4 regions of the Glaciecola siphonariae genome follow, and region 2 is predicted to be linked to each of the others. Evidence: predicted binding sites of a transcription regulator. Region 2 holds the regulator's gene; each other region holds the start of a gene.
The links. The regulator sigma-54, encoded in region 2, starts transcription at its own class of promoters, with help from an activator protein. The targets are predictions, from matches to a motif close to GTTGGCACGNNNNTNGNNT.
Positions count from the first base shown of each region.

Region 1 (7,717 bases), on a different contig from region 2:
GCAGCGCCTATTTCGTTCACCGCTCTTACGAGCTGGTCGAGCGTAACGCCTGGGTCAAACTTAAACATGCGGCTGTCGTCTAAATCGACATCAACAATTGAGCGAGGAACAACCACCGTCTCGCCGCCCGCAAATGCATTTGGCTGGACAACCTGTGGGTCTTCAGAAATGGTAACGGTCAAGCCACCATGGGTAATTGCCGCTGGCATCAATCTCACGTCTTGTCCGATTACGATGGTGCCGGTGCGGCTGTTCACAACGATGCGAGCAGGCGCGGTAGCCGGCTCAAATTCAAAGTTTTCAATAGTGGCCAAAAAGCCCACTCGCTGCGCTACATCGCGCGGTGCCATGACTCTAACCGAAGCTGCATCTAGGGGCGTGGCAATCGCATAACCATTATCGGGATCAGCGCCTAAGCGCTGGTTAATTTTGTCTGACATCGCTTGGGCGGTGCTAAAATCTGGGCTGTGTAAGTTCAGCGTTAGATAGTCGTTTTGCATAAGGCCGCTTGGCACTGACCGCTCTACCACGGCGCCATTTGCAATCGTGCCAACGGTAGGAGTATTGCTGACAATACGAGAACCATCATTGCCCTGCACGCCAAACCCACTCACCACCAGTGACCCTTGTGCAACGGCGTAGACTTCTCCATCAAGTCCGCGCAGAAAGGTTTGTAGCAGCGTGCCGCCCTGTAAACTGGCAGCCTCACCTACCGACGACACGGTAATGTCTATGGTTTGGCCAGGTTTGGTAAATGCCGGAAGCTCTGCGTGAACGGCTACGGCCGCTACGTTTTTAATTTTTGGCTTAACGTTGTCATCTAAGCTTATGCCAAAATTACTTAACATGGTGCGAAATGATTGCTCGGTGAACGGACTGGTTTCTCCCGTTCCCGGTAAACCAACCACCAAACCATAGCCTACCAACTGGTTAGAGCGTACGCCCTGCACGCTGGCAAGGTCTTTGATACGCTGGGCGCTGTAGGCTGGCAGCACAGACGTTATACCTAACGAAAGGGCTAACGAAAAGGCTAACACCCGGGCACTGAAGCACGAGCCTAAAGAAGAGACACGTATCATAGTGGCCACCATGTAGATGAGAAAAATTGAGTCAACCAACCTTTTTCTTGAGCTCTTGCAAAGCTGCCCGTGCCGCTATACTGAATGCGCGCATTAGCAATTTTAGTCGATTGGATTTCGTTAGTAGGCGTTATGTCAGCCGGTCGAATCACTCCGGTCAAACGGATGTATTCATCGCCATTGTTTAGCGTCAACCACTTCTCACCGCGAATGATTAAGTTTTGATTAGGCAGAACGTCTACCACCGTCACCGAAATATTGCCTTGCAGGCTATTGCTTTGACTAGCTTGCGCATCGCCAGTGAATTCATTGCTTGAGTCCATACCGAGTTGAATGGCTTCTTTACCGATTTGTATGGCATTGCCGCCAAGACCCACTATCGGTTGCAAATCAACACCTGATTCTTTTGAGGTAGAGGTACCGGCACTTTTCGTGGCATTTGTATTTTCACTTAAGCGCACCGTAATGATATCGCCGACCCTGCGCGCCTTTACATCTGAATATAAACTATTGGCCATCGCCGGCGTGAATAAACTCCCGGTCTGTGCGATTTGTTCGCGTTTGACTACCGGCACCGCCGGTGCGTAAAAGGGGTCGTTCGCCGCTATTGGCTCTGATACCGTTGACTTACATGCGCTAAGCGCAATGATTGCCAGCAGTAAAAACATCATATGACCTTTCATACTAAACCTCTTATAACTGCTGAATAACCTGACCAAGCATCTGGTCAACCGACGAAATAACCTTTGAGTTCATTTCGTACAAACGCTGACTTTCAATCAGATTTACAAGCTCTTCGGTTACGTTGACATTAGAGGTTTCAAGCGTACCTTGTGCTATGGTCCCTAAGCCCTCTAAGCCGGGCACACCCTGAATAGGCGCGCCAGATACCGCCGTCTCGGCATATAGATTTTGTCCAATGGGTTGCAAACCTGCCGGATTAATAAAATCGGCGAGATTTATCTGACCCAGTACTTGTGGTTCTGCTTGTCCACGCAGCTGCGCTGAGACTTCACCATCTTGAGAAATCGTCACCTGCTGTGCATCTGGCGGTAAGGTAATAACTGGTTGTAAGACAAAACCTGCGCCAGGGGTAACCATTTGACCCTGATCGTTTAATGTAAACTGGCCGTTTCGCGTATAAGACGAGCTGCCGTCGGGCATCTGAATTTCAAAAAATCCGCGACCTTGTACCGACATATCAAGGGCGTTTTCTGTTGTTAACAAATTACCTTGTGTATGCGTTTTTTGCGTCGCGACCACCTTCGAACCTGCACCAAGCATAAGGCCTGAGGGCAGTTCGGTGTCGGCAGAGCTGCGCCCGCCCGGTTGATTAATATTTTGATAGAGCAAGTCTTCAAAAACCGCGCGGTCTTTTTTAAAGCCAACGGTACTGGCGTTGGCCAAGTTGTTTGATACCACCGCCACATCTGTTTGTGCGGCGTCTAATCCCGTTTTACTAATCCAAAGAGCTGGGTGCATATTAAATACCTTAGCGAGCTAATCGCTGTTAAATCATTCTTAGTAAGGCGTTGCCGCGCATAGACAGTTGGTCTGCTTTGTTCATTAGCTTGACCTGCATTTCGTAGTGACGCTGAAGGCTAATCATTTGCACCATTTCTTCTACCGCGTTGACATTGGAACCCTCCAACATGCCTGATCGCACAGATACCGTAATATCTTGCTGGGCAAAACCACCTTCTTTAAGTTCAAATAGTCCGTCTTCGCGACGCTTGATTTGGTCTACGTTAGGATTGACCAATTTTAATCTGCCCACGTCTTCAATTGCGTTCTCAGGCGCGCCTTGTAGACGAGTAGAAATCGTGCCGTCGCCGGCTATGGTGATATTCTGAACTGGCACAGGCAAAAAAAGTGGCCCGTTTTCACCCAGCACTAAATTACCTTTTGAGTCTTGTAGCGCGCCCTCGGCAGTCATTGTGAAGTTGCCGTTGCGGGTAAATGCTTCACCGCCCTGCGGGGTTTGTACTGCAAACCAGCCGTCGCCTTGAACAGCAACGTCTAGCGGACGGTCGGTGGTAATCATTGCACCGCCGTCATAATTATTGCTAGGACTTTCAGTCATGCTAAATACGCGAGACGGCAAACCTTCGCCGTAGGCCGGCATTGCTCGTGCTTGTTCAAGCTGCGCTTTAAAACCGTTAGTTTGCGCATTCGCCAGATTGTTGGCGCGCACGCCAGTGGCCAGTAAGTCTTGATTTGCACCGCTAGCGGCGATGTAGAGTAGCTTATCCATTATACTGCCTTAATATGTCAAAAATCGACCTTAACTAAGACTAAGCAATTAAAATGCCAGAAGTGGCGTTGGGGGATGATAAGTGGGTCTGCAATGGCGGACTACAGTCCTTGTATCAAAAAATGAATAAATGATTGAGATGTAAAATCAGCGTCATACTCGGCATTCGTTCACCTTCGATGAGAATGAAAAAGTGTTACGCGCCTTTGTAACTTAATGATGTTAAAGCAAGCTGAGATTTTATTAACCTCAGCTTACTTAAACATTAGGTTTATCGAATGTTCAGGATGGTCTGGTTGAGCTGGTTATTTACCTCAAGCGCTCTTGAGTTTGCCTGAAAGTTTCTCTGCGCAATAATCATATCAATAAGCTCGGTGGTTAGGTTTACGTTTGCCTGTTCAAGGGCTGACGAATTAATGTCACCAAATGTACCGGTCGTCGCTTCACCTGCTAAGGCTTCACCCGATAAGATACTCTCCTTCCATGCTGTACCCGACTGCTGCGTCAAACCTTGCTCGTTTGCAAAGCGTGCTAACGCTACTCGTACAATAGGTTCAGATGTTCCGTTTGAAAACGTTGCTCGCACCAAACCGTCTGGACCGATGTCAATACCGGTCAATCGTCCTACCGGTAGACCATCTTGCTCCAGTGAGGTCACTTCAAAGGCTGACGCGAACTGAGTGGGCTCATTTGGATTAGCGCCATTTGGGTCAAGATTAAAATCAATGGCAATTTGCTGCGTCGCATCAGAGCCATTCGCCAAAATAACGCCGCCAAGCGCCTCGGTGACAATTTTTCGGTCAAGCTGCGCAATACCATCGGCCGACTCTATGCCAATAAAGTCGCCGCCGTCACTAAATTTTAGTTTTGCTGCGGTTACCGCATTGCCCGTGGCTGTACCAACTGAGTTAACGGCTGTAGCAGGATCAGCATCACTTCCATCAGAATTGGTCATGTCTACTAACACATCGTCTACAGAGGCTGCCACATACCATTCGTTAACATTGGCTGGGTCGTTGTCTTTCATAAAGTAATAAGTCATGACGTGACTATCGCCAAGTGAGTCGTACACGGTGACCGATGTTGCCGCGTTATAGGTGAGCGGATCTGAAGGGTCAAAATCTGCAGGGTCTTTTACTTGGTCACCCGCAGGTAAGTTAAATCGTAAGTCTACTTCTGATGTTTTTTGCGGTGAACCTGATGAATCAGGAATACGAACTGGCACCGTTGTACTCAAGGCCACAGACGCAGACGTGCCGTCAGGGTTTACTGGAAATCCCAATAAATTGTCTCCGGCAGAATTGACCACAAAGTTATTACTATCTAATTTAAATTGGCCGGCCCGTGTAAACGAAAAGTCGCGAGAGGTAATTTCAGGTACTGTAGCGAAAAAACCATTTCCGGTTATTGCTAAATCGAGCGAGTTATTGGTAAAACTTAAACTACCTTGAGAAAACTGCTGAGACACTTCTTGTGTCAATGCACCGTCACCTACCTTGGTTTTACCTGAGGCAAGCAAAGAGGCTGCGTAAACATCTCCAAACTCGGCGCGTGATTCTTTAAACCCGACCGTATTCACGTTGGCGATGTTGTTTGCCGTTGTGTCTAAATCTTTTTGTGACGCAGATACACCACTGAGTGCGATATTAAAAGACATGCTTTTCTCCTATGAATTACCGATTTGAATGACGTCGTCTAGCTTGATACTGACATCACCATCTAAATTAAGCACCACGCCCGCGCCCGAGCCTGATAGGCTAACGCTGTCAACGTGGCGATGAATCGCTGTAGGAAGCGCTTGGACTTCGCCAAACACTTCACCTTGAACCTGAACGGCATAATCACCCGCCGGCAATTTATTGCCGTTTTTGTCGGTGCCGTCCCAGTTAAATTCGATATTGCCAGCAGGCTGAGTACCCACCTGCATTGTGCGCACTACTTCACCGGCGCCGTTGTAAATATTAATTTCAGTATTTTGTGTGCTTTGCTCGTTAATAATAACGCCGCTAATAGAGCCGTCAGCACTGTCTTTGTGCCCGATATTACCGGTTACCAGCACTTCTTGACCGATTAAGCTCGACGCCTGAAGGGCTTGGTTCGACGTCATAGACGCTGCAAAACTGGAAAACTGTTCGTTTAACTGCGTGATGCCTTCTGCCGTGCTGAACGATGTCATCTGCGCTACCATTTGGTCGTTATCAACCGGTTTTGTTGGGTCTTGATTTGCTAACTGCTCGGTCAGCAGGGCAAAAAAGTCTTCCTGATTTAAGGTTTGCTCGGTACCGTCGGACACCTTTACTTCTTTTTCGGTGTTCCAATAAAGGTCGCGATTAAGGCCTTGTTGTTCTAAAACATTCATAAAATATCCTCTATATGACAGCTGCGCTTAAGCGGCTAAGCTGACTACTGCCCTTGACCGAGTTGTAAGACTCGACGGAAAATACGTTTGGTGGTGTCGGCTACTTGCACATTGGTCTCATAAGCCTTTGATGCTGACATCATGTCGGCCATTTCTTCGACGATGTTGACGTTAGACTTATAGATGTAGCCATTTTCATCAGCCATTGGATTGCCAGGCGCATACTCGATTTGCAAGGGTCGCTGACTTTCCACAATACCTTTCACCTCAACGCCAACGCCTTTTGACTGGTCGGCCGATGCCTGATCCATTGCCGCAGCAAACACAGGATGACGCGCGCGATAAGTATCTTCGTAACTGCTGCTCACACTGTTAGCATTGGCAATGTTGCTCGCGGTGGTATTCAAGCGGACATTTTCTGCCGCCATGCCGGTGCTTGAGATTTTCATCACATTAAATAGGCTCATTATTGACCTCCGCTGCTAAGTGCTTTTTTCATGCCGCTGAACTTGCCGTTTAACAACATTAAACTGGCCTCGTAACGCATGCCGTTTTCAAGAAAGGCGTTACGCTCTTTTTGAACGTCGACGTTATTGCCGTCACCGGTATCGGGTTGATCTTGAATTCTAAATTTCACGTCAAAGTTTGGACCGCTGCCGCCTGCGATGTGCTTATCGTTAGTGCGAACCAAGCTTGATGCGCTTGGCTGAGAACCTTGAGAGCTTTGCATGGCAGTTTTCATCGCGCTTTGGAAATCAATATCGCGCGCCTTATAGCCAGGGGTGTTGGCATTGGCAAGATTGCCTGAAATGACTTCCATTTTATCAGCACGCACCTTCAATGCGTTATGATGAAAGCCAGCTAAGCGGTCTAAGTTAATGGCCATATTGAATTACCTGAACAATGACTATGATTTGAGTATTGCTGAGGATTTAGCAAGTGCTATGCCAAATAAAAAAGGAGGGGGGATGTTTTTATCGCTTTTGGACCGATTGCCTATGCACGACGTCTATAATAAAGGCCTCTAGCGCATTTTTCCATTTTTAAAACGTCTTCTGCCCCGCTGACTGACTCTGCCGCACCTAACATCACAGCGCCATCGGCTGGCAACAAAGCGGCGAGTTTTTGCAGTATGCTTGCCTTATTATCGGCATCAAAATAAATCAACACGTTGCGACAAAAAATAATATCGAATTTACCCAAGGCATAAAAACTGTCCAGCAAGTTCACGCGTTTGAAAGACACCATAGATTTAATCGACTCATTTACTTTTAGCTTGCTTTTATCAACTCTTGAGAAGTATCTGTCTTGCATGGCAGTAGGCAATCCGCGCGCAATGGCAAGCTCGTCATATATACCATCGCTAGCGAACTTTAGTACTTTTTGCGAAATGTCTGATGCAATGATTTCAACGCCGGCACTAAACGCACTGGGCTGACGCCGTTTAAATTCAGAGATTACCATCGCGATAGAATAAGGCTCTTGACCGTATGAACAGGCACTGCTCCAAATTCGCAGCTTTTGCGTCGTTTTGGCGATAGCCGGCAGTAAATCGTTAGCTAAAATCTGATAGGGATATTCGTCGCGAAACCAAAAAGTTTCGTTTGTCGTCATCGACTCAAGTGCGCGCTCCGTCAAACTGGTATTTTTGCCATCGATGGCTCTAGCGATAAATTCGTTGATATCAAGCGCATCAAACTCACGCATCACCATAGACAAACGACTGCTCACTAAATACTGTTTGTTCTCACCTAGTGTAATGCCAAGCCGCTGCGCCAAAAAACGAGCAAACTGTCCATAGCTCACGTCGTTTAATGCTGGGGTTGGCGCTACGGTCACTTATGCCTTGCCTTTTAAGTCGGTTTGAAGCCATTTCTGAACAGCGGTTGCCAATTCGTCAGGATGAAATTTTGCGATAAAATCGTCTGCGCCAACTTTTGACACCATGGCTTGATTAAAGACACCACTTAAAGATGTATGCAGTATCACGTGCAAGCGAGACAATTCAGGATTGTTTTTGATTTC
Region 1 covers NZ_JBHSGU010000002.1:1,318,650-1,326,366, forward strand. The annotation lists gene ACFO4O_RS07265 (flagellar basal body P-ring protein FlgI) at 1-1,079, opposite strand, end outside; gene flgH (flagellar basal body L-ring protein FlgH) at 1,076-1,762, opposite strand; gene flgG (flagellar basal-body rod protein FlgG) at 1,773-2,561, opposite strand; gene flgF (flagellar basal-body rod protein FlgF) at 2,590-3,333, opposite strand; gene flgE (flagellar hook protein FlgE) at 3,605-4,990, opposite strand; gene ACFO4O_RS07290 (flagellar hook assembly protein FlgD) at 5,000-5,692, opposite strand; gene flgC (flagellar basal body rod protein FlgC) at 5,737-6,159, opposite strand; gene flgB (flagellar basal body rod protein FlgB) at 6,159-6,578, opposite strand; gene ACFO4O_RS07305 (CheR family methyltransferase) at 6,689-7,531, opposite strand; gene ACFO4O_RS07310 (chemotaxis protein CheV) at 7,532-7,717, opposite strand, start outside.
Region 1: the regulator sigma-54 is predicted to act here: its motif matches at 3,376-3,394, upstream of flgF (flagellar basal-body rod protein FlgF).

Region 2 (7,717 bases):
CATTGAAAAATCCAATTGCCAGCTCTTTACGCACCAACCACACGGAGTTGCTGCCAGTGACGTGACCGAGCGCCATACCGCGTATTACAAGCGTTAAGGTTTGATTGCCAGCAACCCCGCCCATACTCGGCACAATGGTATTGAGAATGGCAAGGACCGCGAGCTGACTAAGAGTTGCCTCAAACATATCGCTCACGGCTGCCGCTAAAAGCGCCGTCACCAGATTCACGCCTAACCAGACAGAGCGACGCTTGGTACTTTGGCCCACGGGAGCAAATGTATCTTCTTCGTCATCAAGGCCCGCCATACTCATCATGGAGTGTTCGGCGTCCTCACGAATAATATCGACTACATCATCAATGGTAATCCGGCCTACTAATTTGTGTTCATTATCCACAACTGGCGCTGACAGCCAGTTATATCGCTCAAACATGCTGGCGACTTCGTCATCGGGCGTATCGGCGCTAATAGCATCTGGTTCATCGTCCATGATGTCTGTGACAGAAATGTCAGGACTGGCGGTAAGCAAAGTAGCAAGTGATACGGTGCCAATAAGAATATCTTGGCGGTCGACAACGTAAAGGGTATCGGTATTTTCAGGTAGTTCGGTTTTTAAACGCAAGTAGCGCAATACTACATCTATGCTTACATCTGGGCGTAGGGTGATGGTGTCGGTGTTCATGATGAAACCGGCGGTTTCTTCACCATACGATAAGGCTTTTTCAGCCCTTAATCGGTCTTGGGCATCCATTGATTTAAGAATGCTTTGCAGAACGTTGTCAGGCAGTGAGCTTAAGGTCTCTGCCAAGTCATCGGTGTCCATCTCTTCGAGGGCATCAACAACTGTCGCTGGCATCATTTTACTAATAATGCCGTTTCGAACATCCTCCGACAGCTCTTCAATGACGTCTCCATGAAAGTCTGCGTCAAGCAGTCTCCATAGTTCGTCTCGAGTTTTTGTGGGTGAAGATTCAAGCAGAAGCGCGACGTCACTGGCAGGTAAATCGAGCAGCATTTTACGCACGCGCACAAATGCGCCGGCATTCAAAGAACGACCGATAGACTCAAGTCTAGCCTGCGTATTACTTAGTTCTGCGGTTTCTGACATGTTTACCCCAAGAGAAGTCAAGCGAGCATAAACGAAATGCTGAGGCTTCTAGTGGCATTATATCACCATAAAGGCTCATGAATACTTGATTTTTATGAAGTTTATAGTGCGCGAGGCCTATTAACTGACCTTGCTAAACGATGAATACGTATTTATTCGCTTTCGTCGAATTTGTTTTCAATGAGTTCACTGATAGCCACCATCGCTGCATCAGCATCTTTGCCAGTGCAGCTTACCTCAACGGTTTTTCCCTGGCCGCTTTCTAGCATCATAAGTGCTAAGACGCTATTGGCAGGCGCTGTATTATCTGCTTGCGTTAGCTGAATATCTGCCTCGAACTGCTTAGCGAGCTGTACCAGCTTGGTGGCGGCGCGAGCGTGCAGGCCAAGCTTATTGGTAATGGTTAGCTGGCGGGTCACCGAATGGGGTTTGTTCATTATTAAGCCTGCTTTGCGAGGATGTTTTTAAGTTCTCTATGCTTAACCTGCACGTCACCATGAGTGGATTTGAATGTTTCAGAGAGCGCTTGCGCCACATACACGCTGCGATGCTGACCACCGGTACAGCCAATGGCAATGGTTACGTAGCTGCGGTTGTTTCGCTCAAGATGAGGCAGCCAAGTCGTTATCAGATTTTGGACTTGCCAAATAAACTTCATAACTAAAGGTTGCCCCGCAAGAAACACCTCAACCGGGCCATCTAAACCCGTTAGCGGACGAAGGTCCGGGTCCCAATGCGGGTTGGGTAAAAAGCGCACGTCAAAAACATAATCGGCGTCTTTGGGAATGCCATATTTGAATCCAAAGGACTCAAACAAAATCACTAAGTCAGTGCTTTTTTTGCCTAACACGCGCTCCCTTATGAGCTCAGCGAGATCGTGTACCGACAGTTGATCTGTGTTTATATTTAAATCTGCTTTTTCAGCCACCGGCACAAGAATTTCTCGCTCAGCGCTAATCGCATCGGTAAGTGAATTAGATAATTTAAATAATGGATGCAAGCGGCGCGTCTCGCTATAGCGTTTTATAAGAACATCATCGCTGGCATCTAAGAATATGATGGTGATGTCCCAAAATTCTGGCAGGTATTCGAGAATTTCTGAAATCTCTTGCTCGGCCTTTGGCATGTTTCGCACGTCAATACTCACGGCAACTAGCTCGTGTTCGTCAGCGAGCGCATGGGTAAGGGTAGGGAGCAAATTTACGGGGATATTATCAACACAATAATACCCTAAATCTTCAAGCGCTCTGAGCGCGATAGACTTACCTGAGCCAGACCGGCCGCTTATTATTAACAGCTTCACACCTTGCTCCTGATTAATATTTGAGGGGGTCGCTTATGCTAGTGCAGCGACGATTTCATTTTTATTTTCGGCTTTTCTTATCGCTTTTACAATGTCTTTGTCGCTTAGTTTCCGAGCAATGCCCGACAATGCTTTCAAATGCGTTTCGGCTTCGTCATTGGGAACTAGAATTGCAAAAAAGATATCGACCGGTTTATTGTCGATGGCGTCAAACTCTATCGGCTCGTCACTTGTCACAATGATTGCCATTATTTGACTGATCCCGTTCATACGTCCGTGGGGGATTGCAATACCATTGCCAATACCTGTACTGCCCATTTTTTCGCGATTGAGCAAGCTGGTCAGAACTTCATTTTGATCTAATTGAGGGTGCTGCTTAATAGCAATTTCGCTAATAACTTCAAAAATGCGTTTTTTGCTATGACACTCAACCGAACATTGAGTCCGGTCGAGTGAAATGATGTCAGAAATGATCATATAAGGGTATCAACTAGTGCCGTCTAAGCTTTTCTTTGTGCTTGATAACCTGTCGGTCAAGCTTATCTATCAGAGAGTCTATGGCAGCGTACATGTCGGTATGTTCGGCGTTTGCAAACACTTCGCCACCGTTTAAATGTAGCGTCGCTTCTGCTTTTTGGCTCAACTTTTCTACGTTTAAAATTACATGCACATTGTTTATGTGATCAAAATGCCTTTCGAGTTTTTCAAATTTGGTATCCACATAAGTGCGCAATGAATCGGTGATTTCTACATGATGACCGGTAAGGTTTATTTGCATAATGCTAGGTCCTCTTGTTGCGTCTAAATTAGACTCTTTCGTTGATTAGATGGAGGAATGTGTAACGATTCCCGATATTTTGCAATTGTTCGCCGAGCAACCTGAATACCTTGCTCGGCAAGCATTTGCGCAATTTTGCTATCGCTTAGCGGTTTGTTTGCCGGCTCTACAGCCACGAGCTTTTTGATCAGCGCGCGGATTGCAGTCGACGAACAGTTTTCACCAGATTCTGTCGCTACATGGCTAGAGAAGAAATACTTTAATTCAAAAATCCCACGAGGCGTGTGCATATACTTTTGCGTGGTCACCCTAGAAATAGTCGACTCATGCATATCAACCATTTCCGCCACGTCATTTAACACCATCGGGGTCATTTTCTCTGGCCCTTTTTCAAAGAATTCACGTTGCTTTGACACAATACAGTGAGACACTTTAAGCAAGGTCTCGTTGCGACTCTCCAAGCTCTTTATAAACCACTTTGCCTCTTGTAAATGTGACTTTATAAATTGTGAATCGTTCGGATTTTTAGAGGTTTTTCCAAAACTCGCATAGGTTTCATTTACCGATAGCGCCGGAAGAGCGTCATTGTTTAGCTCTACCGTCCACACGCCGTTTTTCTTGTATACGTTTACGTCAGGAATGACATATTCAGGCTCGCGGCTGGAAATAGCGGTGCCGGGGCGCGGATTGAGCGTTTTGAGTAGGCGCATTACTTCGCGCAGCTGATCTTCCTTCAGCTTGGTTTTGCGCATTAAGGTGCGATAGTCTTTGCTGCCTAATAAATCCGCGTGCTGTTTGATGAGCTCCTTAGCTTCATCTAGCCAAGGCGTGCTTTCGTCAAACTGCTTTAATTGAATAAGTAAGCACTCTTGCACAGAGCGCGCGCCTGCTCCCACAGGGTCAAACATTTGAATGCGCTTGAGAACGCATTCAACCTCATCGAGCTCAATTTCTTCGTCATCTAAACTATCTAAGATATCTTCACTGCTGGTGGTTAAATAGCCCGACTCATCTATCGAGTCAATAATGGCGATGGCAATGGAGCGGTCAGTTTCGGAAAAATGCGTCAGCTCCATTTGCCAGATTAAATGGTCTTGTATTGATTCAGAGGTTTCCCCTTGAAAGACAAAATCATCATCGGGATTGCTACCTACCATTTTCACAGGCGCTGAGCTTGACCCCAAATATTCTTCCCAAGAGCTGTCTAGGGGGAGATCGTCGGGTAAATCGCCTTTTTCTAATGCATCGTGACTATCGATGCCGTCACTGCCAGATAAGTCAGAGTCACTCTCGGCAGAATTAGAGGCGCCGTCAGCATTGTTTTTTTCGCTGGAATCGTTTTTGTCACCTGAATCTGCGTCGTTAAAATCTTGTTCGGTAAGCTCCAGCAAAGGATTAGACTCTAATGCTTCTTGAATCTCTTGTTGTAAATCCAGCGTAGATAGCTGCAGCAATTTGATGGCCTGCTGAAGCTGCGGGGTCATCGTTAGCTGTTGACTGAATTTCAGTTGTAACGAAGGTTTCATTTACTTCCTTTGCTTACGTTTAAGCCCTTTATACGCGTTAACGCAGACTAGAGTGCAAACTGTTCGCCCAAATATACATCGCGTACAGTCTGATTGGCTAAAATTTCATCTGCTGTGCCAGAGGCGATTAATTCGCCGTGGCTGACAATATAAGCTAACTCGCACACGTCTAACGTTTCTTTTACGTTGTGATCAGTGATTAATACGCCTATATCGCGTTCTTTGAGCTGATATATGATCTTCTTTATATCATTAACAGAAATTGGGTCAACACCTGCGAAGGGTTCGTCGAGTAAAATAAATTTTGGATTGGCGGCCAAAGCCCTCGCAATCTCTACTCTGCGGCGCTCACCGCCCGATAAACTCATACCCAAATTATTTCGGATGTGGTTGATGTTAAAATCGTCAAGCAGTTCGTCGGCTTTTTGCTCTTGTTGCGACCGGCTGAGTTCTTTACGCGTTTGCAAAATGGCAATCAAGTTTTCGTATACGGTAAGTTTACGAAAAATCGAGGCCTCTTGAGGCAGATAGCCTATACCCTCACGCGCACGCTCATGCATAGGCTGGAACGTAATGTCTTTTTGGTCAATGTGAATTTCGCCTTTATCTAGCGGCACTAAACCCACGATCATATAAAATGTGGTTGTTTTTCCTGCGCCGTTAGGTCCCAAGAGGCCTACAATCTGACCGGTCGATACTTCAATGCTGACATCACGTACAACTTGCCTTGATTTATACGACTTCGCGAGATGTCTTGCTTGTAGCTTACTCACTGCTGCACCTCGTCGTTTTCGGGCTTGGTTTGCGTATCATCTGCCGAGAATGCGCCGGGGCTAATCACAGTGCGCACACTTTCTGCGCTGTCATCGTTACTTGTTGCTAAGACTTGTTCTCGGGTCATATCAAATACAATCATATCGCCCGTCACTCGCATTTCATTTTGCATAATCAGCGCTTCGCCTTTGAGTGCGATGGTGCGAGGCTCCACCTCATAAATTATTTCAGTGGCTCTTGCTTCCACCCATGTGCCGTCTTCTTTGCGCTGCTTATAGCTTGCCGGGCTGCCCGTTGCGATAATAATTTCTTTACCGGTGCCGTCGGCTGCATTGACCTCTACCTTGTCGGCAAGGAGTTCTAGACTGCCTTGGCGAATGATTACATTTTCAGTAAATATTGAGGTTTTAGCGCGTCCGTCGATGGCCTGACTTTTCGAGTCGAGTGTAACCGGCATACTAAAGTCTGTTGAAACGTTTGATTCTATCGCTTCGGCGTTAGACTCTGTTTGAAAAGAGTGGGCTGACTCTGATGCAAGCACAAGCAGTAATATGCTAAGGCTTTGGATTAAACTGGGTCTGTACATGTTCTGATAACTCATATTGTTGCGTTGCAAGGTTGCCAAATAAACCAATGCTTCTCACTTGGTAATCAACACCACTTATATTAACTACTTGGTCAGACGACAGGGTTTTATTTTCTAAATTAATCTCAATAAATTCCGTGCTTATTTCTTTAATAAACTCATCGGTTTGTAGATTAACAATGCGTACGTTTTTCTCGAGCTGGATACGATTGTTGCTGTAAAGAGTGCCTTCATCGGCAGTCACGCGCCAGGGGTCGCCATTGTCTAAATACAGGGTGTAGACTGGATTATCAAAAACCGCAAATCCAAGTTCGTCATAGTGCTCCATTTTGGTCGCCGCGACCTGATGACTCAATTTCCCTTCAATGTCGTATAGCTTGCTGTTGAGGTTGATAGCTCTATAGTTTGGCACCAAGGGAGAATCATCTTCCATGGATTCAAGCGCTTTTTCCTCTTCAAACAAAATAGGCAGGTAAAGTAAAAATACTGCGGTAAATATAAAGGCAATGCTGTATCCAATGCGATTCACATGCTTGCTCCATGCGAGATGTTGAGTAAGCCTTTTGCTTGCAGGACCAAGTCACAGAATTCTCTGACCGCACCTCGGCCACCTTTTAGCTGAGTAATATGATTCGCCTGACGTTTTACGAAGGGATGAGCATCGCTGACAGCAACTTTAATCGCGCTTAGTTCAAACAAACCTAAGTCAGGCATGTCATCGCCGATACTCGCTACTTGCTCTGTGCTAAGTCCATGCTCATTCATTAGCTGTTTGAGTGCATCGTACTTGTTTTCTTCGCCCTGAATAATAAATTTTGCGTTCAACGCTTGCATACGCTTATGCACAATATCAGAGCTTCTGCCGGTAATAACTGCTATATCTACACCGCACTGCGCGAGTGCTTTCACGCCATAACCGTCTTTACTGTTAAACGCTTTTAGCTCTTCACCATGATTGCCGAGATATATAAATCCGTCTGAGAGTACGCCATCAACATCGAGGACCAAAAGCCTTATTGACTTGCAGGCATCGAACAAAGATGCGGGCACATGGCCATATAGTGTTTCAATGTTTTCCATCTACACGACTCCAGCTTTTAATAACATGTGCATATTCAGCGCACCCACAGCGTGCATATCGTCATCCACCACAACTAAGGCGGTGATGCGTTTTTCCTGCATTAAATTAAGCGCATTTACGGCTAAATCATCAGCAGATAGGGTTACGCCGTTTGCGGTCATTACGTCAACCACGCCCGTGGTATGAACATTAATTTGCTTATCTAGTGTGCGCCGCAAATCCCCGTCTGTATAGATACCGATTACCTTGTTTTGTTCAACAATCGCGGCAAATCCCATTCCCTTCGATGACATTTCTAGTAAGGTTTCACTCAAGCTCGCGTCACTGTTAACAAGCGGTATTTCAGAGCCAGTAACCATTATGTCATTCACGGTAAGTAGTAAGCGTTTACCTAATGCGCCGCCTGGGTGTGAAAACGCAAAATCTTCAGCGGTAAAGCCTTTGGCTTCGAGCAGCGCTATGGCCAGTGCATCTCCGAGTACGAGAGTGGCTGTTGTGCTTGTGGTTGGCGCTAAGCCTAACGAACATGCTTCTTGGTTCACATGCAGCAGAAGCGTCTTT
Region 2 covers NZ_JBHSGU010000029.1:258,789-266,505, reverse strand. The annotation lists gene mgtE (magnesium transporter) at 1-1,108, opposite strand, end outside; gene ACFO4O_RS17935 (HPr family phosphocarrier protein) at 1,261-1,545, opposite strand; gene rapZ (RNase adapter RapZ) at 1,548-2,411, opposite strand; gene ptsN (PTS IIA-like nitrogen regulatory protein PtsN) at 2,445-2,888, opposite strand; gene hpf (ribosome hibernation promoting factor) at 2,902-3,189, opposite strand; gene ACFO4O_RS17915 (RNA polymerase factor sigma-54) at 3,213-4,715, opposite strand; gene lptB (LPS export ABC transporter ATP-binding protein) at 4,763-5,488, opposite strand; gene lptA (lipopolysaccharide transport periplasmic protein LptA) at 5,485-6,075, opposite strand; gene lptC (LPS export ABC transporter periplasmic protein LptC) at 6,044-6,604, opposite strand; gene kdsC (3-deoxy-manno-octulosonate-8-phosphatase KdsC) at 6,601-7,155, opposite strand; gene ACFO4O_RS17890 (KpsF/GutQ family sugar-phosphate isomerase) at 7,156-7,717, opposite strand, start outside.

Region 3 (7,717 bases), on a different contig from region 2:
AATTACATCTTTAGTGTCTATTTTTGAGGTGCCTGTTGCTGCGCTTATGAGTGAAAAGGGCATGCAGCGTAAAGCCTCGCTAAGAGTGTGTGGTGTACTGTTAATTGTATTTTCTGTGATGTGTGCTCTATCGTTTGGTTTTGTGGCGTTTTTCACAGATTTTGTTACCTACGCGGGCTCAAGCAAATCGTTTTTTGATGTTGTTTACGATGTGTTTTATGACACAATTTTGCCTCTGAACGGCCTATTAATCTGTTTGTTCGTGATTTATCGCTGGAAAAAAATTAAGTTTAATGAAGAGCTAGACCAAGGCGCCCCCCATTTTAAGGGCAGTATCTTAGAGCGCTATGTCAACTTTTCATTAGGTACGTTTATTCCCGTTATTCTGCTCGTGATATTTGTAAATACAGTAGCGCTTAAATACTTTGGTTTTTCTTTATTCGCTTAAACGTCTAGCATGTCAAAAGGAGAGGGGTAGTATAGTCTTAGGTTAAGTGCTTTTAGACTCGCGCTTGCGTCTATCGTCTTGCCTACCTCCTTGCTCTTGTCATCTTCAGGTGGGGTGAAATCAATCGTTCCTAAACCGAGCTTTTTGCCGGCCCATGTGTAGTACTCTCGGCGACTCGGATGCAGCAAAGAACATGCATGCAGTATCTTGCGCTCAGGTCTAACACTTATGATTGCCGATATGAAGGCAATGGCATCATGCTGATGCAGTAGATTGACAGGATGATGGCCATTCCTAATGTTGCTTTTGCGCGCTAGTGCACTTACAGGATGACGCAGACTACCATCAGGATTGAGACCGATTAAGCCTGCCAAACGCAAAATAGTTGCCTTAGAAGCATAGTTGCTCACAATATATCGTTCGATAGATTGATGAGCGATGCCCGATGGCGTAACAGCATTAGGCGTATCATCTTCATTCAGGCAGCCTTGCTGATTGCCGAATACGGACGTTGTGCTCACAAAAACGAGATGCTTGGCGCCGCAAGCAAAAACATAATCGACCAATGTATGCATCGCTTCGGTGAATATGCTGGCGTCTATGTCTCGCCTGCCCGGTGCAATATTAATAATGACGTTAGCATCATTAAATAAACCTTCAGCCAGCTGCGCTTGAGGCGGTGCGGCAAATAAATCAAATTCATGTGCCGTTATATTCTCATTTGCTAGTGCTGCTATTTTTTGCGTACTGCGAGTCGTTCCGTTAGTTGTATGACCAAGCTGCTGCATATGTTTTGCTAACGGAACACCAAGCCAACCAAGGCCGATTATGCATGTTTTCATATCTACCTATGCTTTATTAGGCTTAACCGTCAGAAAGTTAATATCTTTAAATCCATCAATGCGTTGAAGCTTTTGTTCTTCTTTGTCAGCACGCTCAAGTGTTTCGCAAAGTGCCAAGGCATCTTCTTTAAGAGATTGTGATTGTTCTTCAACAGTCGTTTCAATGGTATCTCCGAGTGCGCTCATTTTCTCCTCAAAATTCTGCATAGAGCTACCACCGCTCAACATACTGCGACCAAAACTTACGAGCAGTTCGCCCATTGCAGTGCTCATGACTTCTTCAACGGCAGCATCAAAATCGCTCTCAAACTCGCTTTGTGTTTGCTCATTGCCTGTAAAAAATGCGCTATTGAATGTTACCGCCTCAGGCTGTTGATAGATATGGCTCTCTAGCTTCTGCTGAAGCGCATTGAGTTTGTCATTAAGCATTTTAGGAAGCTGACTATCCTCTCCCAACAGACCGGTAAATACGTCTGTCAATGCCGTATTTGTTAACTCGATTGCTTTGGCAGCGAGCGCGATGGCTTGCGGCACTGCAGCCTCTAAACTGGCCACGTAATTACTCACGCTTGCACTCTCTTCAGCACTCAAGCTTAGGTTTTTTCCATTGACTGACGCACTGCCTGCTTTAGTGAGCAGCACTACATCACTTTCTTCGGTAGTAATGGTTATTTGATTGTTAGCGAGCACAATTTCACCGTTGATGTTGACATCACAGGCTTCGTTTTGAAAATTGTGAGCGTGGGCTGTAAGGCTTAAGAATATAAAAGTAAAACTGAGTATGGCAAAACGTACTGGTTTCATAGAAAAGTTCCTGTGCAAGTATTCAAATATCTTCAACCTTATTAAGTTTGTTAAATCAATTTGATTATGAGTAATGAATTTCTTAGCTATTTAGCTATACCAACTAGTTGCAACTAGTGCGCCAATTTAAAATACGTTTAATTTCAATTGCTTAAAAATTATAGCAAGGTTTTGATTCGGAGTTTTATGCACTTACAGGCACATTTGGCGATTAGTTAGCAAAATTGACCAAGATCATCATTCACTTAAAAAAGACCTTCCTAACATAGCGATTTTATCGGCGCTGTTGCATAATATCGCGCGTATTGAACATACATTAACTTACAAAGGTCTAGCATGCTCGAAATACTTAATCTTTTCAAATTTGCACTTTTGCTTATTGCGTTTGTATTGGGCATAAGCTGTATCGTTATGGCAATCATTAGCGATAAGTCTGGTCAGGAAGCATTACAAGAAAGAATCGAATACGGATTTATGGGAGTGTCGGGTCTCGTCATTACCTTGCTGATGGTTTATGCCATTAGCTGAGCACCAGCCTACCGTATTAGTTGCAAGATTATAATTACTACCAATAAGGGCTACTGCGAATTAGAAGGCTGCTCGTGGCTTGCTTCGAGCACCGCATCAGCGGTAGTGAAGGCCTTAGCGTTTGTGATACGTTGATATGCTCTTAAGTTGAATACCGGCATCATTGATATCACATGGTCAAATATATCCGCCTGCACCCCCTCATAACGTACCCAATCTTGGATGCGACTAAAGCAATAAATTTCTAAAGGAAGACCAGTGTCGGTTGGCTTTAGCTGACGCACCATACACGTAAGACCTTTATGTACATCTTTGTGGTGTGTTAGGTAGGCTTGAATATAGGCCCTAAATGTCCCTATATTGGTAAGCTTGCGTCCGTTAATGATATCTAATTGGCGTTCAGTTAACACTTTGCTGTCTTCTTCTAGCGCGAGCTTCTTACTCTCTAAATAGGGTTGCAGTATTGCGATTTTTTGCCATTTTTTGAGGTCGTCTTCGTTAGCAAAATCCAAGCTTTGCATGTCTATTTGAATTGAGCGTTTGATGCGACGACCCCCAGATTCACTCATGCCGCGCCAATTTTTTACCGCTTCGGTTATCAAGCTATAGGAGGGGAGGGTAGAAATGGTCTTGTCCCAGTTTTGTACTTTAACTACGGTAAGCCCAATCTCCAAGATTTCACCGTCTACGTCATACCGAGGCATTTCGATCCAATCACCGTTATTGAACATCCGGTTTGCCGCGATTTGTATCCCTGCTACAAAGCCTAAAATCGTGTCTTTAAATACCAATAAGAGCACTGCTGCAATGGCCGTTAAGCCCGATAATAAATAAATTGGACTTTTGCCAAGCAGCTCAGAGATTACTAAAAATACTAAGGCAAGAGTAATCAACAGGCGTCCGACTTGAATAAACCCAGTAATGGGCGCTTTTTTGGCAAAGCGAGTCGACTTATAGATCTGCTCGGTAGCCGAAAGAGCCGCTTGAAGCACGCTGTATACTACGACCATGATGTACAAAATAGCGCAACTGCTTACAATCGCATACATACGACTGTCGGGAACTAAAAGAATATCCTTACCAAAATAGAGAGCCAGTCCAGGCATGACTAAAGCAAAGCGTCTAAATACGCCGGCATCTTGTAAGTTGTCATCCCAATGCGTTTTAGAAAATCTGACTAAACGCGCAACTTTAAACCGCAATATAAATAGCGCCAAAAGCCATGCCACAAGGCTGGCGACCAGCAATATACTTAGACCTACCCATTGATGCAGCAAGTCACCGGCTTGCGACTCTAGGCCTAAGTAATGAGCAAAGTCTGAAATGAGCTCGCTAAGGTGAGCTTTTGTTTGTTCTGTTTTGGTAATTTCGCTCATGTTAGCTCATCCAATTCCGCATTCTCGTGTTTTTCTGTTCCCACAGCGCGTTTATCCATGATTGAAAGCGGGTCTGAAAGCTTTCGTCGTTAAAGTAGTCGCCGATGAGTTCAGGCTGAACCTCTATGGTTTTAACATCGATGATAATAGTCGTCATGCGCCCACATAGCATGTCCATCATAGGATGGCGTGAGTTTGGATAGGCGATAGTGATATCGAGAATATTGCTAAACAGTTCTCCCATTGCCGAGAGTGTAAACGCAATTCCACCGGCTTTAGGTCGCATTAGATGTGAAAAAGGACTTTTGCGGCTTGCGTGCTTTTCTAGGGTAAAACGCGTGCCCTCTACAAAATTGATAACGGTAGTGGGTTTGTCAACGTAGCGCTCACAATAGCGCTTAGTGGTTTCAATATCTTTACCGCGCAAATGCGGATGTTTTTCAATGTAGGCTTGAGAGTAGCGGCGCATAAACGGCATATCAAGTGCCCACGCTGCGAGTCCAACGAACGGAAGCCATATTAATTGTTTCTTTAAAAAGAATTTTGGCGGAGGAATGCGCGGCGCACAAAAGTCGATGAGTAAAATAATGTCTAAATAACTGACGTGATTCGCAGTGATCAGATACCACTTTTGTTTTGAAAGTGCTTTGTCGATTTCAATACGTATTTCAATGCGATTAAACGCTTTTATGAGGGCAACGCTGAATATTCCAAACGAAAAATAAAGCCGATGCATAATGCTCAGTAGTACTTGTTGCGCGCTTTTAAAGGGAAGAATGAGTTTCACCAGGCCAAACAGTATGACTAAACATCCCCAAAACGCCAAGTTGGTCATTTGAAAACTGAAATGAATAGGAAAAATAAGTATGCTTCTTAATGACATTACGTTTGGCTGTGCTCCAAGGCAAATTGTTTCAGTTTTTCGTCTTTTTCTTTCCAAAGTTGGTTAATCCAGTCTTGAAAAAGTTGTTTGTGCGTATCGTCGGTGAAGTAGGCAGAACTGTAAACGCCCGAGGCTAATAGACTTTTTATATCAATAGTCTGAACGTCTACAACGATAGTTTTCACCTTTCCGCTCACAAAATCCCAATAACTCGGAATACCTTGTGGGTAATATATAGTGACATTTACGAGTTTCGTCAAACGTTCGCCCATGGCGTTGAGCACAAAGGCTATCCCGCCCGAGCGAGGACGCAGTAAGTGCTGATAATCGTCTTGCTTTTTGGCTTTGTGGGGTTCAAAGCGCGTTCCCTCCACAAAGTTCATAATGCTGACAGGTTTAAATTCGAACTTTTTGCAGGCTTTTCTCGTTGTTTCGAGGTCTTTGCCTTTTAGGTGTGGATTCTGTTTTATAAATGCTTTGCTGTAGCGTTGCATAAAAGGAAAATCGAGCGCCCACCATGCTAAGCCTAAAAAAGGCACATAGATAAGGTTCTTTTTCAAAAAGAATTTTAAAAACGGAATATTGCGATTAAATATCCGCTGCAACACCAATATATCTACCCATGATTGATGATTTGAGATGACTAAGTACCACTGATCAATGGCTAGCCTGTAATCTCCTTGCAGTTTAAATTGTGTTCGAGAAAACACAGCCTGATTCATATTATTAATAGATATCCAGAGAGTCGCGATGCCGTCTACAACACCCGAGACCGCTCGTCTCCAATGCTTATTAGGAATAAGCTTTAGAAATGAAAACAGAATCAGCGGAATAGACAACACGACGGTATTTACAAAATATATCATTACCGAGAGTGTTCCGTTTACCGCATAAAACACGGACTTAAAAATTTTCGTCATCTGGAAAAGCTTGATTGAAGGTGCTCGATTGAAGGTGCATGATTATACCCAGATTTAAGGACAAGGCTCAATAAGTCCCGGATAGCTAGGGCCAGTGGAGCGACTAATCGCTATAGCCTACGGTCATCAAAGATATTCGGTCGCGACCGCTTCTTTTACATTTATACAATTCTTCGTCGGCCAGTTTAACAATATCGTGCATGCTCATATTCACGTTACCGATGACGCTGCAGATCCCAACGCTGACCGTAAACGATACTGCTACATCACTGTCGGCGGGGGTTAGCCTAATTTTTCTCGTCTGCTGGTGGATGTTTTGCATCAGTTGATGATGTGCTTTTACGTCTTTACCGGCCATAAATATGATGAATTCTTCGCCACCGTAACGGCCTATAATATCGGTTTCACGTTTACAATTTCGCTGCATTAATGCCGAGAATGCTTGCAAACATTTATCACCGAAGAGGTGACCATGGGTATCATTTATTTGTTTAAAATGGTCGATATCTAGCAAGGCCATACTAAAAGACTGCCCTAGGCGATAGCTGGTTTTAATGGCATTAATCGCCATTTCGTCAAAGCCGCTTCGGTTCAATAGGTGCGTCATACCATCTTCTCTTGCCTGCGCAGCTAATTGCAAGTTCAGTTGCTCTAATTGCTCTGTCTTCTCGTTCACCTGTTGTTTTAGTCGGTCCTCAAAATTTTGCATCAAAAATTGAGAGCGTTTTAATTTGTTCGCCACCTCAGAGAATTCTTGAGTGTTGGTATACAACGACATGCTGTCCCAAGCGTTGTCACTTGACGAGAGTAAAGCCCTTAGCGGGGCCGAGACCTGTTGAGATAAACGGTAGGCAAAGAGTAAAAATACAGCCACCACAAATAATAAACTCAGACCAGCAATAACAAAGTTGTCGCGAATATTGGCAGTAAATGTGGATGATTCTGTTAGTACATATACATGCCAGTCAAAGGCGCTTTGACGTTTGAAATAAGCATACTGGCGTTCATTGTGACTTAAAACAGGTAGCTCGCTAATAATGTAATTGTAGCTGGGAATGGGCAAAAACTCCGCTAAAGGCTTAGCCTCTACGGGAGCCGAGGCATACACTATACGATTTGACGCGTCAGTGATCACCACCAAGTCGTTGTTTAAAAGTCTCTCTATTTTATTACGAAACAACTTAATAACATCGAGATTTATTGCGCCAAACACAATACCTGCAAACTTATCATCTTTAATGATTGGACTCGCTATTGAGATCATGGGAGCCACAATAACGCCTCTGCTGAGCAATGCGTTTGACACGAAGGTCTGTTTAGAGTTTCTCGCTTCAATAAAGTAATTGCGATCCGCAACCGTTTTCAGCTCGTCAGGCAGGCGGTCTATTTGCGCTTTGTATTTTAGGGGCGCGAAAAAAACTAATTTGCCGGTTACGTCTGTCGTAGTCAGATTAAAAAACGCCGGATAATTTTCCTGTGATTTAAGCAAAAGATTTTGCACATTTTCGTCGGGCGTGCCGTCGCTGAGAAGGCTGGCATGCTGCTCAACAATGATTTTATGTTCTTCTAAAAATGCGTCTGTTAATTCGCCGATATATGAGGTGTTGGACTTGATTTTATCAACTAAGAGTATTTCATTCTCTTTAGAGCTAACGGCTATAAAAATAAACGACACAATAAGAATGGGCACAACCAACACCGATGCACAAATCGAAAAAATGTTAGCCGATAGGTGCTTCTCTTTTTTTGTAAAGGCAGGCTGTTTGTAGCGCATTGGAATAACCGATAATAGCGATGCTGCAATGGCTGCGCACAAAATGCCGTTCAGTCCGCTTTGGATAGCGAGCAATACGCTTGCCTCTTGAAGGTACATTGGTCCGTACAGCGCTAGAATAGCGAGTAAGGGCATACCAATG
Region 3 covers NZ_JBHSGU010000019.1:111,669-119,385, forward strand. The annotation lists gene ACFO4O_RS16190 (sodium-dependent transporter) at 1-448, shown strand, start outside; gene ACFO4O_RS16195 (NAD-dependent epimerase/dehydratase family protein) at 445-1,290, opposite strand; gene ACFO4O_RS16200 (DUF2884 family protein) at 1,297-2,094, opposite strand; gene ACFO4O_RS16205 (hypothetical protein) at 2,431-2,622, shown strand; gene ACFO4O_RS16210 (mechanosensitive ion channel family protein) at 2,673-3,998, opposite strand; gene ACFO4O_RS16215 (acyltransferase) at 4,000-4,881, opposite strand; gene ACFO4O_RS16220 (acyltransferase) at 4,881-5,801, opposite strand; gene ACFO4O_RS16225 (sensor domain-containing diguanylate cyclase) at 5,905-7,717, opposite strand, start outside.
Region 3: the regulator sigma-54 is predicted to act here: its motif matches at 2,202-2,220, upstream of ACFO4O_RS16200 (DUF2884 family protein).

Region 4 (7,717 bases), on a different contig from region 2:
GCACCCCACTGACCAAGCTGCGCCTTATTCCAAAGCTCGGTTTTTCCGAATTCGGTGATATTGGCCAAAATGGGGACGTCCAGTGCCTGTGCAAACGCCTCATAATGCGCTTGCGTCTGTATCGCCTCTGCAAAAATTCCGTCAGCGCCGGCTTCAACATACGCTCGAGCTCGCTCAATGGCTTTTTCCAGACCTTCTTGAGCAAAAGCGTCGGTGCGCGCCATGATAAAAAAGTCAGGGTCTGTGCGAGCGTCAACTGCCGATTTAATGCGGTCGACCATCTCTTGTGTGCTTACAATCTCTTTGTTTGGGCGATGCCCACAGCGCTTTTGCGCAACTTGGTCTTCCATGTGCACTGCCGCGGCTCCGGACTTTTCCATATCACGAATGGTTTTGGCAATATTAAATGCGCCGCCCCAACCCGTATCGATATCGACCAATAGGGGCAAACTGCTGGCAGCGGTAATACGCTGCACGTCAGCGAGCACATCATTGAGCGATGTCATGCCCAAATCAGGTAATCCATAAGAGGCATTGGCAACCCCACCACCAGATAGATAAATCGCTTGATGCCCAATTTTTTCGGCCATAATGGCTGTATATGCGTTAATGGTTCCCACAATTTGTAATGGATGATTGTTTGCTAGCGCCTCTCTAAAGCGCTTGCCTGGGCTGTGGCTCTGCTTAGTCATTAAGGGTCCTTAATTTTGTTTCAATATTGTTTTTTGAATACAGGATATGCCGGCGCATCAATAGTTCTGCCAGTTCCCCATCTCGATTCGAAATAGCCTGCACTATGTTTTTATGTTCGGTAAATGCGGTAGTAACACGAGGCCCTGCCATGCCTAACTGCACGCGATACATGCGCACCAGATGATAAATATTATTACTTAACATGCTGATTAAGGGCTGGTTGTGACTACCTAGTAAAATGCGATAATGAAAATCTACGTCACCCGCTTCTTGGTAATACGATTCGCCGTCTTTTACCTCTTTAAAATGCTCTGACAACAAGGAATTGAGTTCACTTATTTCGTCGTCTGTCATATTTTGCGCCGCCAATCTTGCCGCCATGCCCTCAAGAGCCTCTCGTACCTGATATAGCTGCACGAGCCCTTGATGCGTCAATGTCACCACTTTCGCGCCCACATTTGGCGTGCGCTCTACCAAACTAGCAGAGCTCAATCGATTAATTGCCTCACGCACAATGGCACGGCTGACGCCGTACATTGTCGACAATTCAGTTTCGCTTAGCTTAGCACCGGCTACCAACACACCTTCAACAATATCAGCCCTCATGGCAATAAAAGTCTTATCTGATGCAGTTATAGGCAATTCTGAAAAAGGCGACATTACGGCACTCATTAAGCAAGATTGTCGACAATATAGTGAAATGTATCATCACATGCAAGTCAGCAAGCAGAATTTATGGCGGCAATTGCGTAAATACTTCTCTTCCTTAGGTGCCAAGTATTCTTGCAAACTGTACAGGCAAGTATTTGTAGATTTTAAGCGTTAATCGGTGTGTTGGGTTTTTAGATATGAAGACGCGAAGCTGCTAACCAAATGCGCGGCTAATGCGAAGACGCCAGACGCTTTTTCCAATTTCCTTCATGATCGCGCAGGCAGGCTTGTTCTGAATCAAATACGATATGGTGCTTAGGGGCTTTTAATAATACACCCGCTTTGAGTAAATCGGCGTGAATACGCTTGGCAAAAACACTTAAATAGCCCTCAGACGCCGCATCGGTAGTAAAAACACAGCGGATTTGTAAGCTCGCTGGAAAATTAGAATAATCGGCGGTGTGGGTCAGCCATAAAAACTCCGGAGTCAGCCCTTTAAGATACTCACACGACAGTGTGAGCGCCTTAATAACATTGGCATCTAGTTTCTTAACTGTCTTTTTCACCCTTGCGCTCCCTTAAACACTTAAAAGTCTATCTTTCCTCGTAGTACCTTTTTTGTGCCGGTACGTTTTTTAGCATCTACACGCTTTTTCTTAGCGTTAAGGCTAGGTCGCGTTGCCTTTCGCGGTTTCGCTTCTGCCATTACCGACAGTATCAGTGCCTTTAAACGTTTTACTGCATCTTCTTTGTTAAGTTCTTGGGTGCGATGCGATTGCGCCTTTATGATGACAACGCCGTCTTTACTGATTCGGCTATCGTTGAGGTTTAACAGCCTAAATTTATATTTGTCAGCTAACGACGAGGCCTGAATGTCAAAACGCAAATGAATGGCAGTAGCAACTTTATTGACGTTCTGACCGCCGTTGCCCGCTGAACGTATCGCACTTAATTCATACTCAGCTTCAGGAATTTCTAGGTGTTTTGCGCTCGCATTATTCACAGTGGCTAGGCTCTATTTGATGGGTTTTGCGTGACCTTGAGCGACGCTGTAGCGATACTTACCTCAACAAAAAAGCAAATCATGCCACAAGATAATAAACCCACTGAGGTCACAAAACTCAAAACAATATAAGGGTTGAGCGCAACATTGTAATAACCCTCTAGCACCAGCAAGAAGATATTCAGGCAAACCACAACCGCCGCACCCGTCAGAAAATTAATAGCCGCATTTGCCCACTTCATTCTGCGCGCCAATGCTTTAAGCTCAGCGTCGCGATTGCGCTGACAGCTCGAGGCCTCAGGCATATCGTACCAGCGAACGCGGTCGACGATGCGAGCTAAACGCGCAGTTAACGAATTAAGTAAAGTCCCAATACCAACAATCAAAAAAACCGGTGTAAGGGCATGCTGAATTAAAATTAGTGCGGTGTCTTGTGCTTGCAAATTGCGCTCAACTTTGTGCGTGTACGTTCACGGCTTATCAGTATTTCACGCACTACAAAAATAGTACAGGGCTGCATTCTTATAATGTTATGTAATGTGTTGTGCATAGCCTTTTGATGCCATCAGAAATATATAAAAACCGCCCAGTAAACCTTTTACCTATTTTTAGCGACTCAGTGAATATTACCGGCTTACTAGAATTTAGTGAATTTCACCAAGCTTGCGTTTATTACACCATCTTTCACGATTACAAAGAATGGTACGCTATTGATTTTACTAGATTTCATAGTTTGGCACAGGTGATGCTATCTACAATGCAACACCGTTTAAAATTTAAAATAAACGCTAACAAAATAACTGACGCACTGCGTAATTAATTTATCCAGCGCTGAGGTTAACTAAAGGACACATTATGACTAAGCAAATCAAACTTCCTGTTTTCGCCTTTATGGCGCTCGTAAGCTCAAGCCTTCTTCTGGCAGGGTGCGTTATTCACGTTGGCGCCAGCGACGATAAAGGCGGGTATTCATACGCAAAAGAACGCAATTACTCCAGCACCAATAAAAGCGTAAAGGTGGCCCAAGGCGTGAGCGCAGGCAATGTTTCTTCGGTCAATGGTTCAGTCAAGGTTGAAGATAATGCTAGCGTTGAAGAGGTCAGCAATGTAAATGGCCGCATTTCCATAGGCGAAAATGTCACCGCAGCCGACGTAAGTGTCGTAAACGGAAAAGTCAGTATTGGAAAAGGGTTTACCGGTCAGGGCAATATTGAAACGGTTAACGGCCAAATTAAAATCGATAGTGACTCATCGGTAACAGGCAACATTGAAACGGTTAACGGCGATATTGAGCTTGAGGGTGTTTCAATAGGTGGCAGTGTGTCGAGTACGAACGGCGACATCTCTCTCTTAGACGGTAGTGTAGTAAATGGTGACGTCATCTTTGAAGGACGCCCAAATAAGAATAAGTCTTGGAGAAACAAAGCGCCTACGCTTAAAGTCGACGCAGGCTCAACAATCAAAGGGAAAATAATAATATATAAAGACGTAGACTTTGATTTTGCAGACAGCGCGTTAATGTCTAAGGTTGAAAGACGTTAACAGAAGTTTATGCAAGTAGGGTTGAGTTAAACTGCATTTAATTTCTTAGTTCTTTATTAATTTATTCGAATTGCAAAAAGGTTAAACAGGCGTTCAAGGTTTTTTCGTTTCATACGATAAGCTATAGTAGTGACGATTTACACGTAAAAGAAATACGTGATGAACCATCTAAGCAAAGGACGCCTTCTCTTGAGCGACAGTAAAGCCCAATTAGCCAGACTCGAACAACAACTCATCCGCGAGCGCACAGCGCGCAAAAAAGCGGAAGATATGTTGCGCGTGAAAACGCGAGAGCTTCATGCGGCGAGTGAATTTGGTGACTTTATGACCGAGCGCTTGGATTTGGCCATCGCATCGGCCGGCGAAGTCGTTTGGGAATACGCCATTGCTGAAAACAACTTTTATCAGTACGACGGTTTCAAAGACGGGCGGGGACGCATAGATTTAGCAGCAAGCTACACGGACGTTGTTAACTCCTATCATTTTGACGACCAAAAGCTCGCCGATAAATTGTGGCAGCAGCTCATGAACGATGAGGTCTCAACCATAGAATTTATTGCTCGACGATATATCCCTGCTCATAAAATGTTTCGCTGGAATCTCGTGCGCGGAAAAAAACTGCACGATAAGAAAACCGGTAAAGCGGTTAGCGTGATTGGTATGTTTCGAGATGTGCACGAACAGCAACTTGAACATATTGCGTATCGCACCATCAAAGGGACCTTTGATGCCAGCCAAGTGCCCGGCTTTATTTGTGATTTCGCTAATCAATTTATCATGGTTTCTGATTCGTTGTGCTTGCTCTTGGGCATCGAAAAAGAAAGTCTCACGCAAAAGCAGCTGCATACGCTTCTGCCAGTTGAAAAAATCAAGCAATATCAAAGCGCCGATGAACTAAGTTTTGTTGCCACTTTGAATACGCCGAAAGGCGAGCAATCATTCTTATTCAAATACTCACCACTGGTTCAAGCGCCTTTGAACGACGGTTCACTGCAATATGCGGTAGGGTTTATCCTTCCACAAAAATAACAGCCTTACTTTACGCGATTCATTGAAATTTAGCGCGATTTCATCAACACTACGCTTACCATATCGCAACAAAGATCATCATGAAATTAGAGACTATCCGCTGTAAAGCCGCTGTAGCTTGGGGCCCTGGCCAAGATTTAAAAATCGAAACCGTAGATGTCGCACCGCCTAAAGCTGGCGAAGTGCGCATAAAGTTAATTGCGACTGGCGTATGCCACACCGACGCCTATACCCTCTCAGGCGACGATCCGGAGGGAGTATTCCCGAGCATTCTCGGTCATGAGGGAGGCGGTATCGTCGAATCCATTGGTGAGGGTGTCACTAGCGTAAAAGTGGGCGATCATGTTATTCCACTGTACACCCCAGAGTGCGGAGAATGTAAGTTTTGTCAGTCGGGTAAAACCAATTTATGTCAAAAAATCCGTGCCACCCAAGGGAAAGGGCTGATGCCGGATGGCACTTCCCGTTTTTCGATTAATGGCGAGATAATTTATCATTACATGGGCACATCTACGTTTTCTGAATACACCGTGCTGCCTGAAATTTCTTTGGCAAAAGTCAATCCAAAAGCACCACTTGAGGAAGTCTGCTTACTAGGCTGCGGGGTTACCACCGGAATGGGTGCCGTTATGAACACTGCAAAGGTAGAAGCAGGTGCAAGTGTCGCGATTTTTGGCTTGGGCGGAATTGGCCTGTCGGCAATTATTGGCGCTGCAATGGCAAAAGCATCTCGCATAATAGCCATTGATATAAACGAACGTAAATTTGATTTGGCAAAGCGCCTAGGCGCCACCGACTGTATCAATCCAAAAGACTTCGACAAGCCCATCCAAGACGTCATTGTAGAGCTTACCGACGGCGGCGTGGACTATTCATTTGAATGCATAGGCAACGTTGACATCATGCGCAGTGCGCTGGAGTGCTGCCATAAGGGATGGGGTGAATCGGTGATCATCGGCGTTGCCGGTGCAGGCCAAGAAATATCAACACGTCCGTTTCAGCTCGTCACCGGAAGAGTATGGCGCGGCACGGCGTTTGGCGGCGTAAAAGGACGTTCAGAGCTACCTGATTACGTAGAACGCTATTTAGCAGGTGAGTTCGCTCTCGATGATTTTATTACTCACACCATGAGCCTTGAGCAGGTAAACGAGGCGTTTGAACTCATGCATAAAGGCGAGTCCATTCGTTCGGTAATACATTTTGAGCAGCAAGGTTAATCCATGTCGATAACACTCCTTAGCAGCAACGCCAGCTTTGGTGGCTGGCACAAACAGTATTCCCATGCATCGAGCAGCAATCAGTGCACCATGCGCTTTGCCATTTATTTGCCACCACAAGTTGAGCAAGGGCATAAAGTACCGGTGCTATATTGGCTGTCAGGCCTTACCTGTACCGATGAAAACTTCATGCAAAAAGCCGGCGCACAGGCCGCTGCAGCAAAACTAGGTATTGCTATCGTGGCCCCCGACACCAGTCCTCGCGGCGATGACGTTGCCGATGCCGACAGCTATGACCTCGGCAAAGGCGCAGGTTTTTACGTCAACGCAACACGCATGCCGTGGGCAAAGCACTATCAAATGTACGACTATATTGTGCATGAGCTTCCGGCATTAATTGAAAGTCAATTTCCGGTAAGCGATAAACGCGCAATTTCTGGCCATTCAATGGGTGGGCATGGCGCGCTCAGCATCGCACTTAAAAACCCAGAGCGCTATACGTCTGTTTCGGCATTTTCACCCATTTGCAATCCAGTAAACTGTCCTTGGGGGAAAAAGGCCTTTGCCACTTATTTAGGTGATGACACAAGTACTTGGCAAGAATATGATTCATCGATACTGATATCTAAAGCAAGTAAGCACTTACCTATGCTTGTTGACCAAGGCAGTGCAGACGACTTTTTGCATGAGCAGTTAACACCAGACGTTCTTACCAGCGAAGCTCAAAAAGCGGGATATCCGCTTACCTTGCGCATGCAGGACGGCTACGACCATAGCTATTACTTTATAGCTAGTTTCATTGAAGAGCATATTAATTTTCATGGCAAGTGCCTGGGCTTGGCGTCTAAAGCGCCTTAAAATAGGCATAAAGCGCCTGTTGAGGGGCAAGTTGCATATCGCTCAGAGATTTTAAGGATATTTGAGCGATAATGCTTTGGCCTTGTGCATCAACAGTGAGCACTGCACGATTATCGACTTGTTCAATGTTACGCAGCGTTACCGGCAAGCAATTCAGCATGCTTGAGCGCAAATCACCCTGCCGTGCAATTACAATAGACTGGGCTTCTAGCAGCAATCGGTGGGTGATGTGAGCATCTTCGGTAAACCTTGCATATACGGGTGTATTAGTGCCTTTTAGGCAAAATTTGCTCAAATGATTGCGTGTATCTTGGGCAATAAAACTTAGCTCTAACGCTGAAAAGCCATTCACCGAGCCATTTTGCATCTGCGCAAGGGCCGCGCTTGTTGAGCCATGTTCAACAATCTCGCCATCTTGAATCTGCACAAGCGTATCGCTCATTAAGGCAAGTTCCCGATGCGAGTGGCTTACCATCACAATTGCGCGCTGTCCTGTCTGGCAAATCTGCCGCAACTGTTTATATATCCTATGGCGCAATGCCCAATCCATCGCGGAAAAGGCCTCATCAAGCAGCAAAATCGGCTTAGCCGACAGCAAGGCTCGTGCAAGCAAGCCCCTTTGTTTTTCACCGCCTGATAAAATATGGCAAGGGCTGCGTAACAAGTGCTCAACTTCACATAGCTTGACAACTTCGTCCATCGTGATGGGCTCACAATCATCAAA
Region 4 covers NZ_JBHSGU010000005.1:590,135-597,851, forward strand. The annotation lists gene prpB (methylisocitrate lyase) at 1-692, opposite strand, end outside; gene ACFO4O_RS13670 (GntR family transcriptional regulator) at 685-1,353, opposite strand; gene ACFO4O_RS13675 (Fis family transcriptional regulator) at 1,575-1,910, opposite strand; gene arfB (alternative ribosome rescue aminoacyl-tRNA hydrolase ArfB) at 1,931-2,347, opposite strand; gene ACFO4O_RS13685 (DUF2721 domain-containing protein) at 2,353-2,790, opposite strand; gene ACFO4O_RS13690 (DUF4097 family beta strand repeat-containing protein) at 3,203-3,889, shown strand; gene ACFO4O_RS13695 (hypothetical protein) at 4,079-4,918, shown strand; gene ACFO4O_RS13700 (S-(hydroxymethyl)glutathione dehydrogenase/class III alcohol dehydrogenase) at 4,999-6,135, shown strand; gene fghA (S-formylglutathione hydrolase) at 6,139-6,993, shown strand; gene ACFO4O_RS13710 (ATP-binding cassette domain-containing protein) at 6,980-7,717, opposite strand, start outside.
Region 4: the regulator sigma-54 is predicted to act here: its motif matches at 3,080-3,098, upstream of ACFO4O_RS13690 (DUF4097 family beta strand repeat-containing protein).